Archaeoglobus fulgidus DSM 4304: one gene and its partner. The protein of the gene in region 1 interacts with the protein of each later gene in a pairwise test. Links are inferred from orthologs where the notes say so. Each region holds a gene or a part of one and is shown on either strand. Other genes may lie near its edges.

Region 1 (8,126 bases):
TGGAGAAGCTTCCCTTGCTGGTTAGGGAAAGAATAGCTCTTTTCGCTGCTTTCGAAGAAGTGGTGTGATGAGAGCAAAAGCCTACGCTGCAGGAACTGTTTTAAACGCACTGCCAACGGGGATAGGCTCGGCATTCGGCATAGAAATGCACACAATCGTAAAGCTAAGGCCTTCCGACGAGCTCAAAGTTTTTGTTAACGGAGTAGAGAGAAGGAGCATTGTCGCTGAGAGAATTCTCAACTCGATGGATGTCACGGCAGAAGTTATCGTGGAGTCCGAGATTCCGGGTGGTAGCGGATTGGGGAGCAGCAGCGCCTTCGTGAACGCACTCATATGTGCGGTCAAAAAAATGAAGGGTGAAGAGCTCAACGCCTTTGAGATTCTCAGGTCGAACGCGAGGTTTTCTCTCGAAGCAGGAATTAGCTACACGGGAGCGTTTGACGACGCCTCCGCTTCTATGCTCGGCGGATTTGTAGTTTCAGACAACAGGAAAATGAGGCTGATTAGAACCGACGAATTTGAAGGTTACTCGGCTGTGCTAATACCCAAATTCAGCAGAGGCAAAGTGGACTGGAGGAGGTTGAGGGAGAGGGCGAGCGAGGTTGAAGGGGCGGTAGAGGCGGCTATGAGGGGTGAGTACTGCAAAGCTATGAAGCTTAACACGGAGTACATCTGCAAAATGTTGGGCTATCCTTTGGAAATCGCCGAGAAAGGGTGGGAAAAGGGAATTTGCTGCGGTATTTCCGGCAACGGTCCAAGTTACGTGGCTTTTGGAAGCAAAAATGAGATGGAGGCTCTTGCCGAAACGTGGGGTGAATACGGTAGAGTTTACGTGAGAAGGGTAGCGGACGAGCCAGCTGAGGACGTTGTAATCCCGACGCCATTTTTTCGAAAGCTTGATGGGTAAGTTCAGCGTACCAACACTTTTCTCATTCTGACCCACTTCCCCCACTCTCCGGCCTCCTCAAATCCTGCGAGGCGTAGAACCTTCTCGCCCTGTAGTTTGTTCTGCCCACCCACAGTTCGGCAACTTTTCTGTTCCTTTCGAGAGCGTATTCCAAGGCCTTTTCCATTAGCTTTGCGCCAATCCCCTCCCCCCTAAATTCAGGAAGGACAAAAAGTTCGTGTATCTCCCCCACCTTTTTTCGCTCGAATATGCTGAACCAGTTCGTGTCGCACGCGACAAATCCAACCGCCTCACCATCGATTTCAGCGACCATCACACCATCCTTGTCCCTGGAAAGCAACCACTTGAAGTAATTCTTTACGTCCCTTTTTCTCGTGTACGCATAATCCTCAAGCCCCCTGTAGGATTCGACGTAAACCCTCACGAAGTCGTCGAGGTCGTCTTTGTCAGCCCTTCTTATCTCCACGAATCAGGCTTATATACTGGGCTTTTAAGAGCTACGATTATGCTTTTGAAAAAGCTCGTCGAGATCGAGTCACCCACCGGAAGTGAGCATGAGATTAAAGACTTCGTGAGGGATTTTCTCGAAAGCAAAGGTTACAGCGTGGTAGAGGGACAGTACTTCATCTCCACCAAATCGAAATCAGAGCTGATAGTCTCAACGCATCTCGACACAACTCCTGTGAAGGCCCCCTTCAGCACGGATGGTGTTTACGCCTACGGAACCGGCGTGTGCGATGCGAAGGCGAGCGTAGCTGCGATTCTTGAGGCCGCAGAACGGGGTGTTGACTTCACCATTGCCTTCTTCTGCGATGAAGAAGAAGGAGGAAAGGGCTCGAAGGAGTTCGCCGAGAAGTGGAGTTACGGCAGTATGGCGGTTGTGATGGAGCCCACGGATCTTAAAATCGCTTCGAGGCATTACGGAAACCTCGACTTAACGGTCGAAGTTAAGGGTGTGCAAAGCCACGGCTCCTACCCTGAAATGGGTGTCAACGCCATAGAAAAGGCCTTTGAGATGATTAGCGAGCTTAAAAAGCATTTTAAGGTTACACCTCTCAAAATTGCGGGCGGGAGCGATGACTACGTCATCCCCGATTACTGCATGGTGAAGCTAGATGTTCTGATAGAGCCGGAAACTAAGCTGGAGGAAGCGCTAAAGGAAATCGAGTTTCTCAGTAACTACGGGAAATACGAGGTCTCCAATGCGTACGAAGGCTTCATCAGCAAGGAGGTCGCTGGGTTTCTGGAGCGGGCGATGAGGGCTGCGGGTCTTGAGGTTGAGCATACCGTTATGCCATCGTGGACTGATGCCCTAAACCTGAAAGACAGGTACGATGTAGTGGTTTGGGGGCCGGGAGAGCTTCACCTCTGCCATACTGTAAGGGAGAGGGTCAGGCTTGCGGACGTTGAGAAGGCAAGGGATGTTCTGCTAAAGCTAAGCGAAATGTTTAAGTAAGTTTACGATGATGAACTGACATGTCTGACAATGCCAAGACATCCGCAACGGACATAGTCCAAAGAATAATATCGCTTTTAACAATAATTCTGCTTGCATATTTCCTTTTCAAGGAGGGACTGTTTTCAGTTGACCAGAGGCTCCTATCCCTCGCAACCATAGTGCTGCTTGCATCCTTCCTTTTCATAATTTTCCTGGTGCTTTTCAAATGGCCCCTTGGCAATCTGAACAAAAAGGAAATAAGAAGAACTATAGCAATTGTAACCACCAGCTTTTACTTTGGAACGCTTTCGATGGTGCTCTCCGGAAAACTTGAGCTTACTGAAGAGGTTGGTGCACTTATTGACGGCTTGAAGTGGGCCTTCATGGTTGTAGTGGCATTTTACTTCGGTTCGAGGGCGGTGGAGGATGCTTTGAAATCTAAAAAATCTGCTGAAGAATGTCCCCAAAATACAGATGCAGAAGCAGGATGATTACCGGATGTTGAATCACGTAAATTTTCAGGGAGTTTTTGCCCAGGAAAGAAACAACCGGAACGTTAAGGTTAGCACCCTTTGGCCTGGCTACATTTCCGAAAAACATTCCTAGGAGGAAAACCCCGAACCAGGGCAGTAAGGGATAGTAATCAAGGGTGGTGAAGCCGTAAGGCATTAGTCCGAGCCACACAAGCATATTCGTTCCCACTCTTATCTGGTTGAGAGCTATTCCTGCAAAGAAAAGCGCTATTCCCGCGGGAAGCTGAATTTTTGGAAATCTCAGAAACAGGTAGCCGAGAAGTGTGGCAAGAGTGAAGAAGTGTATTATCCCGAAAACAACAGTTTTTTCCGGGACGAACACCAAGGTAACTGCTGTAATCGCCAAAGAGAGGGCGGCAAGCTTTAAAACCTTCCTCTTCAGCCTGCTAAAATCAGGTTTGACTACGGACAGAGTATATCCTGAGATGAAAATAAACATTCCGCCGATGAATCTCGGAAAGTAGTACCAGAAATCCCCCGAAAGCTCTATTTTGCCGAAGTAATGCGCGTCGAAAAAAGAGTGAAAGAGGAGCATTAAGATTACTGCCGCTCCTCTGGCGATATCTATTTCTGGATACCTCATCTAAAGTATCTCAAATCTTCGTCGCTCTTCCACTGCTGAACAGCCATCTCCTGCATCTCTTTGATTTGGGCGATTATTTTTTCCATCTCCTTGGCCCTTTCCTCAAGGGCCTCAACGGAGACTTCAAGACTCAGCATTTTGCACAGCACGTCGAGAACGACCTTCGCGCTCTTCGGATCGACCATGTAGCCTGATGTAACACCCATGAGACATGCAGCGGGAATCCCTTCGAGCTCCGACACTCCGAGCAAAAGACCCGATGCGCCTATTATTCCCCCTCCCGGTTCTCCGGGCTCGAACTTCACCCCGTAGCTCTTAAGCTCCTCCACAATTTCAGGAGAGTTTGCAGCCCCAATCACGTACGGCTCCTCAACGAGCTTTCCCACGCCGTATCCTCCAAGCGTGTAAATCATTCTCGCCGAGAATTTCTTGGCAACATCAATGTATGCGTTGACGAGCTCGAAGTGCCCCTCGTTGCTTATGCTCTGGAAGTCCCCAACGAGTATCAACAAATCCGTACCGTTACCGTCTGATTTCCAGGCGTAAACCTCATTCTTGGGCATCCTTATTGTCCCATCCTCAAGAACCATCACCTGCGGTGGGAAGTAGTGGGAGTAAATCTCAACCACCTTCTCAGCCTTCAACTCGTTAACCAAGTGATCAGCAACGAGCTTGCCTACGTGCCCAATGCCGGGAAGCCCCTCTATGAAGACGGGGTTTTCAAGCCCCACCTCCTCCGGGGATTTCAAAAATCTTACATCAACCTTTTCTAACATTCATTCACCTCCGAAAGCTGAAAAATCCAATTTCCTTCCTCAACTTTCTCCTGTACTTACCGTAAGGGTCTTCAATCGAAAATCTCGGTGGGATTGGCATGTGAGTCCTCTCACCGCACACAGGACATCTCTCCTTCAGCGTGTACCTTCCGCATTTTCCGCACTTTCGCATCAAAACCTTCATGCCGCTTCCCTGATGAAGTTGCCCTCTCCACCAAGCTTTTTGATCGCTTTCAGTACATTTTCTGTGGCCTTCTTCAAAACGTTTTCGGCGGTTTTGTAATCATCCGCCTCTACGACGATTCTGTACTTGGGTGCGCCGACGTACTCAAGCTTCATCTCCACACCATTTACCAGAGCCTTTTTGGCCTCAAGAAGGGCCTTTTTTATCCTCTCGATTCCGTCAGAAGCGCTGCTCTTAAGCTCGAAGTACCCTCTAACCTTAACCCTTTTGGGCTTTATGTTCTCCCTGGCTATCTCCGCCATCTCCTTGGCAAACTCTTCCCCTACAATGGGAGCGAGAACCTCATATCCCTCAAAAGCAGCCTCCTCGAAGGCGGAGTAAACGGAATCGTACTCCTTCATGAGTTTCTTCCCGATTTTCTCAAGCTCCTTGAAATCGATATTCAGCTTTTCGCCGATTATTTCGAGCCACTTGAATGCCTTCATCTCGTTCTTCCACTGCTGAAGCTTCTCCCTTCTCTGCCTCTCGTTGACGTCCTTTATCGAGAGGTCAATGTGCCCTCTTTTCGGATTTACATCGAGTACCTTGCATATTACCTTCTGTCCTTTTTTGACGTGCTCCCTGATGTCCTTAATCCAACCTGACGCGACCTCGCTAATGTGAACCATCCCTTCTCTGCCCTCGTACTCATCAAGGGAAACAAAGGCTCCAAAATCGAGCACCCTCTTAACCGTTCCTATGACAATCTCGCCCTTAGAAGGATAACCACTTCTCTTTATGATTAGCCTCTTTTCTTTCATCCTTCTCCCTTCCTATTTCAGTGAATTTAAATATTGTTACCACGGCAGTTCGGAGGCATTAAAAACCGGCCCATCAGCGCAAACTCTCAGACCATTCTCTATCACGCAAGAGCCACAAACACCAATGCCGCACCTCATGTACCTTTCAAGCGAGAACTCAGCCTTGTCAAGTGCATCCCTCTCCTTCAAAAAGTCGTATGTTGCTCTCAGCATCCCCTCGCTTCCGCAAACGTAGATTTTTTCGTATTCATCGAGCTTTTCAAGCTTTAGGGCATCTAAAACGGTTCCCTTTAAACCAAAACTTCCGTCCTCGGTTGTAACCGTGATTCTGTCAAATTTATCAAGCCAAAATAAGTTTTTGGCGGTTCTCTCGCCATAAACAACACTCACTTTTGAGCCGCATTTCATCAGGTACTCGTAAAGATACTTCATTGGTGCAATTCCAATACCCCCCGCAACGATAAGGGCGCGCTTTGATGGCGTGAAGGCGCTGCCGAACGCACCCCTTACACCGACATACTGCCCCTCTTTTGCATTAATCAGACTTGCGGTGGTCTCGCCAACGGCCTTCACCGTTACCGAATTTGAGGAGGATAGGCTGAGTGGTATTTCCTCACAACCCGGAACGTAAACCATTACGAACTGACCGGGGTAAGACCGCAGGCTGATACTGAAGTACAGTGTAGCCACCTCGTCAGTTAATCGCTCAATTTGCGTGATTCTTGTATAGTACATGCCCCCGCCTCGACAGCAACATTTATAAAGATATTCGGAAAATCTTAAACAGTTAATTGTTTAGTTTGATTGCAACTAAGTTGCAATGCTTTTACCATAATATGAAATTGTACCAAAGGTTTGTACTCATAACTGGTAACTTTTTGGAAAAGCTTAAATACAAGTGCATCTTAATAGCACATGATGATGACCGACCTACCCGAAAACATACGCAAAACTGCTGTGGCTCTGCTTAGGCTTGGGGAGGCAACTGCTGAGGACATAGCCAAAATTACCGGGCGTAAAAGGTCCACGGAAAGCTACTACCTGAACCTGATGGCTGACTTGAAGCTTGTCAAGAAAAAGAAGGTTGGTCGAAAAATCTACTTCATCTTCAACTCTCGCGACCAAGAAAAAAGGCAATAGTCCGTTTTTTGAAGGGTCACTTTTTCAGGTTGTTGGTTGTAGTTATGCTGATTTGATTATTATTGCAGTTTAATTTATAAGTTATTTAATTCTTTAATATACCATAAAAATAATTTTTTTATTAAATTTTGTGATATTATAATAGGCTTTAAAAAATAAAAAAATCCACCGATATTTTAGCAATATAATTATACATCTTGTCTAAAATTATGTTACACAATTTTTGTAACAAAAATTTTTAGGATTTCCTAAAACATAAAGAAAGAGTAACTCAGTTGTTTCAAAAATTATGTGAATAAGGGAATTCGGATGTGTTTAATGGGGGGTAACTGCAAAAATTGCCAAGGTTGTGGTATTTATCATGAATTGTATATTGTCTAGTTACAAATTTTGTAGAATGGCATTTTGTGAGATATTTAATTAAATTCAAATAAATACTAAGTTAAAAATTTTTTGACTTCTAAGTATATTTTAAATCAATCGAGGTTTTATATATATCTTTTGTGTCTTTTAAAAATTCCTATATCTTATTTTAAGTTTAATTTTTCATTGAAATTAAAAAAATAAAATAATACATAACGTATTAAAAATCAAAGTGCTTATTAACAAAGATGTCGTAGAAAAGTTGTGAGTCCTGATCAGACGGCTGTTGAGTACACGGCAAAGGATATCGAAGTTCTTGACGACCTCGAAGCTGTAAGGAAGAGGCCTGGAATGTATATCGGTGGAGTAGGAGTGCGTGGACTTCATCACCTTCTTTGGGAGGTGGTTGATAATGCGGTTGATGAGGCCCTTGCGGGTTACTGCGATACAATAAAAGTGAGTCTTCACAAAGATGGCTCGGCATCGGTAGAGGATAACGGGCGAGGCATACCTACGGAAATGCACGAGTTAGGCAAATCAGCGCTTGAAATAGTGATGACGAAGCTTCACGCTGGGGGAAAGTTCTCGAAGAAGGTTTACCGCGTTTCCGGGGGCTTGCACGGAGTTGGTGTATCGGTTGTTAACGCACTCTCGGAGTGGCTGGAGGTGTGGGTCAAAAGAAACGGTAAAATCTACTACCAGAAGTATCAGCGCGGAAGCCGGTCACCGAACTGAAGTTCTTGGAGAGACGAAAGAGCACGGCACTACGGTGAGGTTCAAGCCGGACAGGGAGATTTTCGAAACGACGGAATTCAAGTATGAGATAGTGGCCCAGCGCCTGAAGGAGCTCGCGTATCTCAACCGCGGATTGAAGATTATACTATTCGATGAAAGGGAGGGTAAGGAAGAGACGTTCCACTTTGAAGACGGGATAATCGGTCTTGTGAGGAGCCTAAACAGGAATCGAAAGCCTCTCCATGAGCCCATTTACATTGAGACCACTAAGGACGGAGTGAGTGTTGAGGTCGCAATTCAGTTCACGGATTCGGATGTCGAGAACATTCAGGCTTTCGCCAACAACATCAACACGTCAGAAGGTGGCTCCCACGTCGTAGGCTTTAGAGCGGGGCTTACAAGAGCGGTAAACGAGTACGGCAAAAAGCACCTCAAAAAGTTTGAGCCTGTCACCGGAGTTGACATAAGGGAGGGGCTTACGGCTGTTATAAGCGTCAAAGTTCCTGAACCGCAGTTTGAAGGGCAGACAAAGACCAAGCTCACGAACAGCGACGTCAAGACTGTCGTCGAGTCTGCGGTTTACTCGGGAGTTTTAAGGTGGCTTGAAGAGAATCCGGCTCAGGCTGAGACGCTTCTCAATAAGTTTATTTTGAATAAAAAGGCAAGG
Region 2 (8,047 bases), 270 kb from region 1 along the record:
ATACTCTCGATAAACCTCAGCCTTTTCGGCAGTGGCGGGTGTGTTGAAAGGAACTCCTGAATGGGGCTGACTTTCATGTTCTTCAGCGCTTCAATGTCAGCTCTCGTTATTGGCTCAGCCACCGCATTGGTGAAGGCGTAGATGAAGAGAGTTCTGAACTTGCTGTCCTGGATGGGGGCGAGGTAGTCGGGGTAGCGGTGGTAGAAGAGGTGTATCTTCGCCAGACTCCTCTGCATTGCATCCTTGTTTGTCGCCCTAACTCCCTCGAAGTCCGCATAGTACTCTCTGAGCCTGCTGAAGGCGAGAACGAGAATCTGGACTATAAATGAAACTATAACTGCTGCAATGCCAATTGCTGCGAGCTGCGCTCCCCTCCTGTCGTCCCTCATTGAGGAGTGGAGCAAGGCGTAACCGAGGTAGAAGATTACTGAGGGCAGCAGGCCGAAGAGGAGCATCACGGCATTGTCCCTGTGCTTGTGGTGGCCGATTTCATGACCAATGACTGCCTCAAGCTCCTCCTGGCTGAGCATCCTCATCAGCGACTCTGAAACCGCCACGAACTTTCCCGTCAAAAAGTTTCCGTAGGCGAAGGCGTTCGGGGGACTTCTCACAACCACCGCCTTTGGCGGCTTTACGTTCAGCCTCCTCGCAACGCTGTTCACAACCATCTGCAGCCTCTCGTCTCTCTGCGCTCCGTAGCTGAGGTTGATGATGTAGGGGGAAAGCAGGTACATCAGCAGGTTGATTATCAACAGGAAGATTATAAGCCCGTAGAAGCTGATGTAAACTCCAGCGTAGGCCAGTATGAGGTAGATTATTGCTGCCGAAATGGCGAGAATCATTCCGGCGAGAAGTACCATTGAGGTGAAGAGCGAGAACTTCCCTGAAACTCTGCTGGCCACCTTGGGGGCGATGGTGGAGGCTAAGAGCAGCATTACGAAGTAGCCCAGCACGGCCAGCATCATGTACACGGGGTCGAAGAAGTACAGCATCATGTTGGTTTATAGGCTGCTGCGGTATTTATAGTTTAAAAGGTGTCCGCTAATTTCAAATCCCCAGTCTCCCATAAACAGCACAACCAAAAACAATAAAAACAACTTCTCGAACATATGTTCGATGAAGCTGCTTGAAGGAATTGTGGTTATTGCTGCCATGCTGGTTCCGTTTGTTGCGATAAGAAGCCATGACATGACCACTTACCTTTACTGGACTGCTGTAACTGCTGCATACCTTACATACTTGACGATTAAGAGGTGGTGAAGTTGATCGAGTTTCTTTACGCCTTTATAGGTTACATAATCATCGGAACTGCCATTGCAATAATGGCGATGAAGGGGCTGAGAACGCAGGAGGAGTACTACATAGCTGGCAGAAAAGTTAGCGGTGTCATCTCAGCCCTGACCTACGCAGCCACAACTTACTCCGCCTTCATGATGGTAGGGCTCGTGGGGCTGAGCTACTTTTCAGGCGTGGGAGCTTTGGGATTCGAGCTTTTCTACCTTGTCGGCACTCTCTTCCTCCTCTCCTACTACGCTCCCAGAGTTTGGGAAATGGCAAAGGAGAGGGGCTACGTCACTCCGGGTGACATGATTGCAGAGAGGTACGGCAGTGAAGTGGCTAAGCTGATGGCCGTAATCGTCTCAATTGCCCTAATCCCCTACATATCTGTCCAGCTAATAGGGGTGAGCCTCATACTCAGCAAGACCAATGCAATGAGCTTTGAAGCTGGCATTGTGGCTTCAGCAATTCTCATCGCTCTTTGGGCCTTCCTCGGTGGACTCAGGGGTGTGGCGTGGACAGACGCCCTTCAGGGAGTCTTCATGCTGCTGATGGCAATTGCAGCCATACTGTGGGTTCATCAGTATGGCTTCGCCGAAAAGGATTTCTTTACAGAAGTTTCAAGGCTTGGAGAGCTACTGGTTGTTCCAAACAGCATCTGGACGCCTGTGAAGTTCATATCCCTCACGCTTCCGTGGTTCTTCTTTGCCCTCACAAATCCTCAGGTATTCCAGAGACTTTACATCCCGAAGGACAGGTCAGCTTTAAGGAGAATGGTAATTCTCTTCGGCTTCTTCGGCCTCATCTACACCGTAATAGTCACGCTCATTGGCCTTGAGCTGAGAACCATGACCGAAATGGGTGTTTTCCCCAAAGTCCCCGACAGGGATGCGGTAACGCCGACAATGCTTGCAATGATGCCCCCTCTGCTTGGAGCCGCAATTTCGCTGAGCATCTTTGCTGCAGCAATCACCACTGCAAACTCCATAGTCCTGACGCTCTCGTCGATGATAACGAGGGATTTGCTTGGCAGTGAGAAGGTGGGGAGCGGGAGGGTATTGATAGTAATTCTGACAGTTGCCGTAGCTCTGTTCGCCTACTCAAGGCCCGGATACATCGTTGAGCTCAGTGTCTTAAGCTCAACAATACTCCTCTGCCAGCTTCCCCTGATACTGGGTGTTTTCCACCTTAACAGGGGAGGAAGGTTGGCGGGAATTGCAACGCTTTCAGCTGGATTCATAACCGCAGTTGTTCTGAGCTTCCAGAAGCTCTCGCCCCTCAGCATTCCAGCTTCGGTCTGGACCTTCATAATCTCCTTTGCCGTGTTCCTCGCCCTATCATCCAGCGAAAAACAGCCCTAATCAGAAGAGGACTTCCAGACTTTGGGATACACTCCCCTCTCCATCATCACTCTCTGAATGTCCGCAGCAATTCCTTTTTTAAGCCTGTAGATGTCTTCTGCATCCATTAAAGCTCTGCCAATTGCCACCAGCTCGTTTTTCAGCGTGAAGATCGCCACAGTGCTGTCCTTCTTAACATTCTTCTCCACGTAAGCCACTCCCCTCACTGAAAGATTCGCCCCATGGCAGATGGCATCAACAGCGGAATCTTTGATGACGATTTTGGGCAGCTCTGCAGCAGCAACCTCCATCGGCTTGATTATCTCCCTTAAATACTTCTCTTCTCCCTCCTCCTTCCAGAAAACGTAAGCATCAAGCAGGTCCTGCAGTGTGTAGCACATGTCCTCTCCAAATTTCCCCGTCCGAGTTCTTCTTAGCTCCTGCATGTGCGCCCCAGTGCCAAGCACCTCTCCGATGTCCCTGCAGAGCTTTCTGATGTATGTTCCAGATTCAGTAACAACTCTGAAAAGCACGTCCCTGCCCTCCATCTCCAGAAGCTCCATTTCGTAAATCTCCCTGATTCTCAGCACTTTTTTAACCGCGGACTTAAGCGGGGGGCGCTGGTAGATTCTGCCGACGAAGAGCTTCATCACCTTCTCAACATCCTCCCTCTTCGCATCACCGTGAAGCCTCATGAGGCAGACGTACTCCTTGCTCGACTCCTGAAGGAACTTGACCATCTTTGTTGCATTTTCAATGAAAATTGGCAGAACGCCTGTAACTCTTGGGTCGAGAGTGCCTGCGTGGCCCGTTTTGCTGACATTGAGAATCCTCCTCACCCAAACAACCACCTCGTGGCTGCTTGGCCCCATGGGCTTGTCGATGCACACTAACCCCTTCCTGATGTACTCCTCCATCGGCCTCTTGGTTGGGTAGCATCCGTAGCTCTCATCCGTGCTTGCGTCATCCTTGACGTAGAAGTTTTCCAGTTTCACATCCTCCCTAATCCCTCGAACTTTTTAACTTTTTAGCCAGCTTTGAGGTGTCAGCATCGAAAACATTTTAAACGCTTTTTTTGTAAAGCCAGCGTGAAGTTCAAGTGTGTTCTCTACACCTGGGATGAGATACGAAAGCTGTGCAAAGAACTTGCAATGAAGGTCAGGGAAAGCGGCTACCAGCCTGATGCTGTTGTGGCCATTGCCCGAGGTGGATGGGTGCCTGCGAGAATTGTATGCGATTATTTGGATATCAGAGAGCTTTACAGCGTCAAAACTGAGCACTGGGATGTTGCAGAGAAAAGGGAGGAGGCTAAAATCACCCAGCCGCTGAATGTGGATGTAAGCGGGAAGAAAATTCTCATTGTAGATGATGTTGCAGATACGGGTGACACCATCAGGGTCGTTGTTGACCACGTCAACCAGTACCGCCCTGCAGAAATCAGAGTGGCTGTTGTTGACTACAAAACCACTTCAAAGTTCGTCCCGGATTACTATGCTGCAAAAATGGAAGCGTGGAGATGGATAGTTTATCCTTGGAGCGTCAAGGAGGAGCTAAGGGATTTGATTGAAAAGGTTAATGCTAAAACAGTTGATGAGGCTGTCAGAGCGCTCAAGGAAGAGTTCGACCTTGAGGTTGATGAGGAGCTTGTGAGGGATGTCCTCACCGACTGCTGACGTCGAAAAGCTGAGAAGAATCATCGAGGTTGCAAGGGGGGACAGGAGAGCAGATTTTGTTGTAAAAAACGCTCAGATTGTTGATTTAGTTAACGAAGAAATTTTTGAGGGAGATATAGCAGTTGCTGAGGGTTTTATTGCCGGAATTGGGAGTTACTCTGGCGTTGAGGAGTGCGAAGCTTCCAATCTTGTAGCTGTTCCGGGTTTGATTGACGCGCACACCCACATCGAGATGTCCATGCTCACCGTTTCAGAATTTGCGAGGCTCGTTGTGCCGAGAGGTACAACGGGTGTTGTTGCAGACCCCCATGAAATTGCTAATGTCCTCGGAAAGGATGGAGTAATGCTGATGCTGGAGGAGGCAAGGAGCACACCGCTCCGCTTCTACTGCATGGTGCCCTCGTGCGTCCCCTCTTCCCCCCTCGAAACGTCGGGAGCGAGAATAGGTGTGGAGGAGATAAGGGAGTTGCTCGAAGAGGAGGAGGTTTTGGGGCTTGCAGAGATGATGAACTTTCCTGGGGTTGTAAGTGCTGACAGAGAGGTGCTTGAGAAGATCGTCCTCGCCGGAATCGTTGATGGACACGCTCCGGGTTTGAGGGGTAAGAAGCTAAACGCGTACATTGCTGCTGGAGCATCATCGGACCACGAAACGACGTCATTTGAGGAGGGAAAGGAGAAGCTCAGGCTTGGCATGTGGGTTATGATAAGGGAAGGCTCCGCAGCAAGAAACCTGGTGGCTCTGAAAGGGCTGACGGGAAACAGGCACACGATGCTTGTAACTGATGGCGACAGGAGCGTTAAGGACATAATCGAAGAGGGCTATCTCGACCACGTTTTCAGAAGGGCAATAGAGGAGGGCATTGATGAAATAAAGGCTCTGCAGATGCTGACTCTCAACCCGGCGGAGTACTTCGGAATTAACGCTGGCCTGATAGCACCTTCGCGCCTTGCGGATATAGTTCTCCTCAAGAACCTCAGAAAGTTTGAGGTCAGGGACGTGTTCGTCGGGGGGAGAAGGCCAGAGTTCAAGCGTTTCAACCATCCCGAATGGGCAAAGAAGACTGTAAAGGCGAGAAAGATAACTCCCGAGAGTATTCAGCTCAAGACGGGGAGGGTAAGGGTTATAGAGGTCTATGACGGGGAAATTGTTACCGGGGAGGCTATAGAAGAAGTTCAAGGCGTTGATGTGGAGAGGGACATTTTGAAGGCCGTTGTGGTTGAAAGACACATCCGGAGTGGTAGGGTCGGAAAGGCTTACGTGAGGGGATTTGGCCTGAAAAGAGGGGCTATAGCCCAGAGCATCGCTCACGACGCTCACAACATCGTATGCGTGGGAGTGGATGACGGGAGCATCTGCGCGGCGGTGAACAGAGTCATTGAACTGCAGGGGGGAATAGTTGTTGCGGATGCAGAAGTCAGGGCTGAACTGCCTTTGCCGATAGCGGGAATCATGAGCGATGAGAGGGCAGAGAGGGTTTTGGAAAGGCTTTCAGAAATTGAGGAGGAAGTCAGAAAGCTCGGTTGCAGGCTGAAGTCCCCAGTTATCACCCTATCCTTCATCGCCTTACCCGTTATACCCAAGCTGAAGCTCACGGACCTGGGACTGGTGGATGTAGAGGCATTTAGGGTTGTTGACCTTCAAGCTGATTGACGCAGTCGATCTCGGGAGAATACTTCTTGATGTCGATAACCGGAGAGCCGTCGAGAGCGTCAAGCCATCTGACCTTCAGTCTATTCCTCTCAACCTCAAGAATCTCCACAACGCAGAGTCCAATCGGATTCGGCCTGCTCGGAGAGCGGGTGGTGAAGACACCCCTCTCTTCGGTCTCTCCGGGTGGCACAACTCTCAGCTTATCTCTGCTGGCTTTATCCATCCAGTAAAGCACGATGATATGGCGTAAGTTCTCAATTTTGTGCAATCCATCAGCGTATTCATCAAAGATGGCTATCTCCGAAACCGCATCGGAGAACCTCCCCTGTCTTGGGGCATCGTTTTGAGTTTTGAATGGCGATTTAACAACTCCTATGGGTTTCAGAATCATATTTTGACTCCCTCAAAAGCTTTTTATTCTTTTTGAACAAAGACAGCACGATGAAAGTCATAATAATGGCGGGCGGTTACGCAACGAGGCTCTGGCCGATAACCAAGAGCAAGGCGAAGCCCCTGCTGCCTGTAGGAACTAAGAGGATAGTTGACCACGTTTACGAGAAGGTTCTGAAGTTCAACTCACCCATTCTACTATCCACAAACAAAAGGTTCGAGGAGGACTTCAGGAAGTGGGCTGAGGGTAAGGACGTTGAGGTGGTTGTTGAGGACACGATGAGGGAGGAGGAGAAGCTTGGAGCAGTAAAGGCTCTCGCACAGGTTGTTGAGGGCATTGACGACGACTTCCTTGTTGTTGCCGGAGACAACATTTTCTCCTTCGAGCTTAACCCTATTGTAGAGCTCTTCAGGAAGAAAAAATCGCCTGTTACCGCCCTCTACGACGTTGGGGATTACGAGCTGGCAAAAAGGTACGGTGTGGCGGAGCTTGAGGGGGAAATTGTGAGAAGGTTTTATGAAAAGCCGGAAAAGCCAGCTTCAACCCTTGTTGGAATAGCTATCTACACTTTTCCGAGGGAAATAGCCGACTTACTCGTTGAGTATGTTGGTGGGAATGAGAGGAGCGATAACCTTGGCGATTTCCTCAGCTACCTCTGCCAGAAAATGGATGTTTACGGCTGCATCTTCGACAACGGAAACTGGTACGATGTGGGAAATCCCGACTCCTACATCGAGGCCTTCAAGTTTTACACTGACAGCTTCGTTCACGAGTCGGTGGAGGTTGCCAAGGCTGCTAAAATCATCGAGCCGGTTGTGATTGAAAGGGATGTGGTCATAAAGGGCAGGTCGATTGTTGGGCCCTACGCCTACATCGGCGAGGGCTGCGAGATCGACTCATCAGATGTGAGTGAGAGCGTTGTGTTTTCCAAGACGGTTTTGAAGAGGGTGAGGCTCTGGAGGAGCATAATTGATGACGATTGCGAGATCAGGAACATCGAGCTGAGCGGCTCGATAATTGGCGGGCATGCGAAGATTCAGAGAGGATGAAAGCCGCAATAATCGATGGATACGTTGACGAGCCTTCCTGTCTCGGAGTTCCGCCTTACGTAGCTCCCTATCCAAGATACATTTACGGGATGCTGAAATCGCTCGATTATGAGGCAACCTACTTCACAATCGACCACCTCAGAGCCCATCCGGAAACTGTCGAGAGGTTGAAGAAGTTTGATTTGGCTGTGATCATTGCGGGCATAGCTGTTCCCGGAAAGTATCTCGGAGGAAAGCCTTTGAGCAAGAAGGAGCTTTTTTCAATGGGGCTTGCTGAGAGAAATCTGCTCGTAGGCCCAATCACCCTCGAACTTTCGCAGAAGGAGTTGAGAATGCTTGAGGACGTTGAAATTGAGGTCATAGACTTCCCCTTCGAAAGGAAGCTTTTCGAGAGGCTTGGGGGAGAGAAGTTCAACCTCAATGCCTTTGCCGCTCGCGGTGCTGAGGTTGTGAGGCAGCATCCGGACTTTCCCCACATCATCTGCGAGATCGAGACCTACAGGGGGTGCTACTGGGGCAAGTGCAGCTTCTGCATCGAGAGAGTTCACAGCCTGTGGTTCCGAAGCCCTGAAGACGTGCTTGGAGAGGTAAAAGCCCTCTACGATTGCGGTGTTAGACACTTCCGTCTCGGAAGGCAGACTGACTTTTTCAGCTATCTGGGGGAG

Evidence for each region.
Region 2: the proteins of AF_RS02675 (region 1) and AF_RS01175 interact in binary tests that used the Methanocaldococcus jannaschii proteins (3 or more experiments, as listed by UniProt). The link is inferred for Archaeoglobus fulgidus DSM 4304 from one-to-one orthologs.

Annotation. Positions count from the first base shown.
Region 1 is NC_000917.1:475,308-483,433, forward strand. Bases 2,832-5,686 are described here. They hold AF_RS02675 (RNA-protein complex protein Nop10), read right to left. Parts: upstream 4,422-5,686; coding sequence 4,242-4,421; downstream 2,832-4,241. Other genes in these bases: AF_RS02660 (hypothetical protein), read left to right, coding at 2,832-2,836; AF_RS02665 (heparan-alpha-glucosaminide N-acetyltransferase), read right to left, coding at 2,832-3,461; AF_RS02670 (proteasome assembly chaperone family protein), read right to left, coding at 3,458-4,237; AF_RS02680 (translation initiation factor IF-2 subunit alpha), read right to left, coding at 4,418-5,221; AF_RS02685 (dihydroorotate dehydrogenase electron transfer subunit), read right to left, coding at 5,258-5,686. Outside these bases: KEOPS complex subunit Cgi121, read left to right, coding at 1-68; AF_RS02645 (shikimate kinase), read left to right, coding at 68-907; AF_RS02650 (GNAT family N-acetyltransferase), read right to left, coding at 930-1,373; AF_RS02655 (M20/M25/M40 family metallo-hydrolase), read left to right, coding at 1,413-2,363; more of AF_RS02660, read left to right, coding at 2,384-2,831; more of AF_RS02665, read right to left, coding at 2,784-2,831; more of AF_RS02685, read right to left, coding at 5,687-5,956; AF_RS02690 (helix-turn-helix domain-containing protein), read left to right, coding at 6,137-6,361. UniProt on the Methanocaldococcus jannaschii protein: Involved in ribosome biogenesis; more specifically in 18S rRNA pseudouridylation and in cleavage of pre-rRNA.
Region 2 is NC_000917.1:210,613-218,659, forward strand. What follows is about bases 1,625-4,400. They hold AF_RS01175 (RNA-guided pseudouridylation complex pseudouridine synthase subunit Cbf5), read right to left. Parts: upstream 3,614-4,400; coding sequence 2,636-3,613; downstream 1,625-2,635. Other genes in these bases: AF_RS01170 (sodium:solute symporter family protein), read left to right, coding at 1,625-2,639; AF_RS01180 (phosphoribosyltransferase), read left to right, coding at 3,707-4,291; ade (adenine deaminase), read left to right, coding at 4,272-4,400. Outside these bases: AF_RS01165 (zinc metalloprotease HtpX), read right to left, coding at 1-992; AF_RS12995 (hypothetical protein), read left to right, coding at 1,117-1,260; more of AF_RS01170, read left to right, coding at 1,257-1,624; more of ade, read left to right, coding at 4,401-5,942; tsaA (tRNA (N6-threonylcarbamoyladenosine(37)-N6)-methyltransferase TrmO), read right to left, coding at 5,914-6,333; AF_RS01195 (nucleotidyltransferase family protein), read left to right, coding at 6,384-7,382; AF_RS01200 (radical SAM protein), read left to right, coding at 7,379-8,047. UniProt on the Methanocaldococcus jannaschii protein: Could be responsible for synthesis of pseudouridine from uracil-55 in the psi GC loop of transfer RNAs.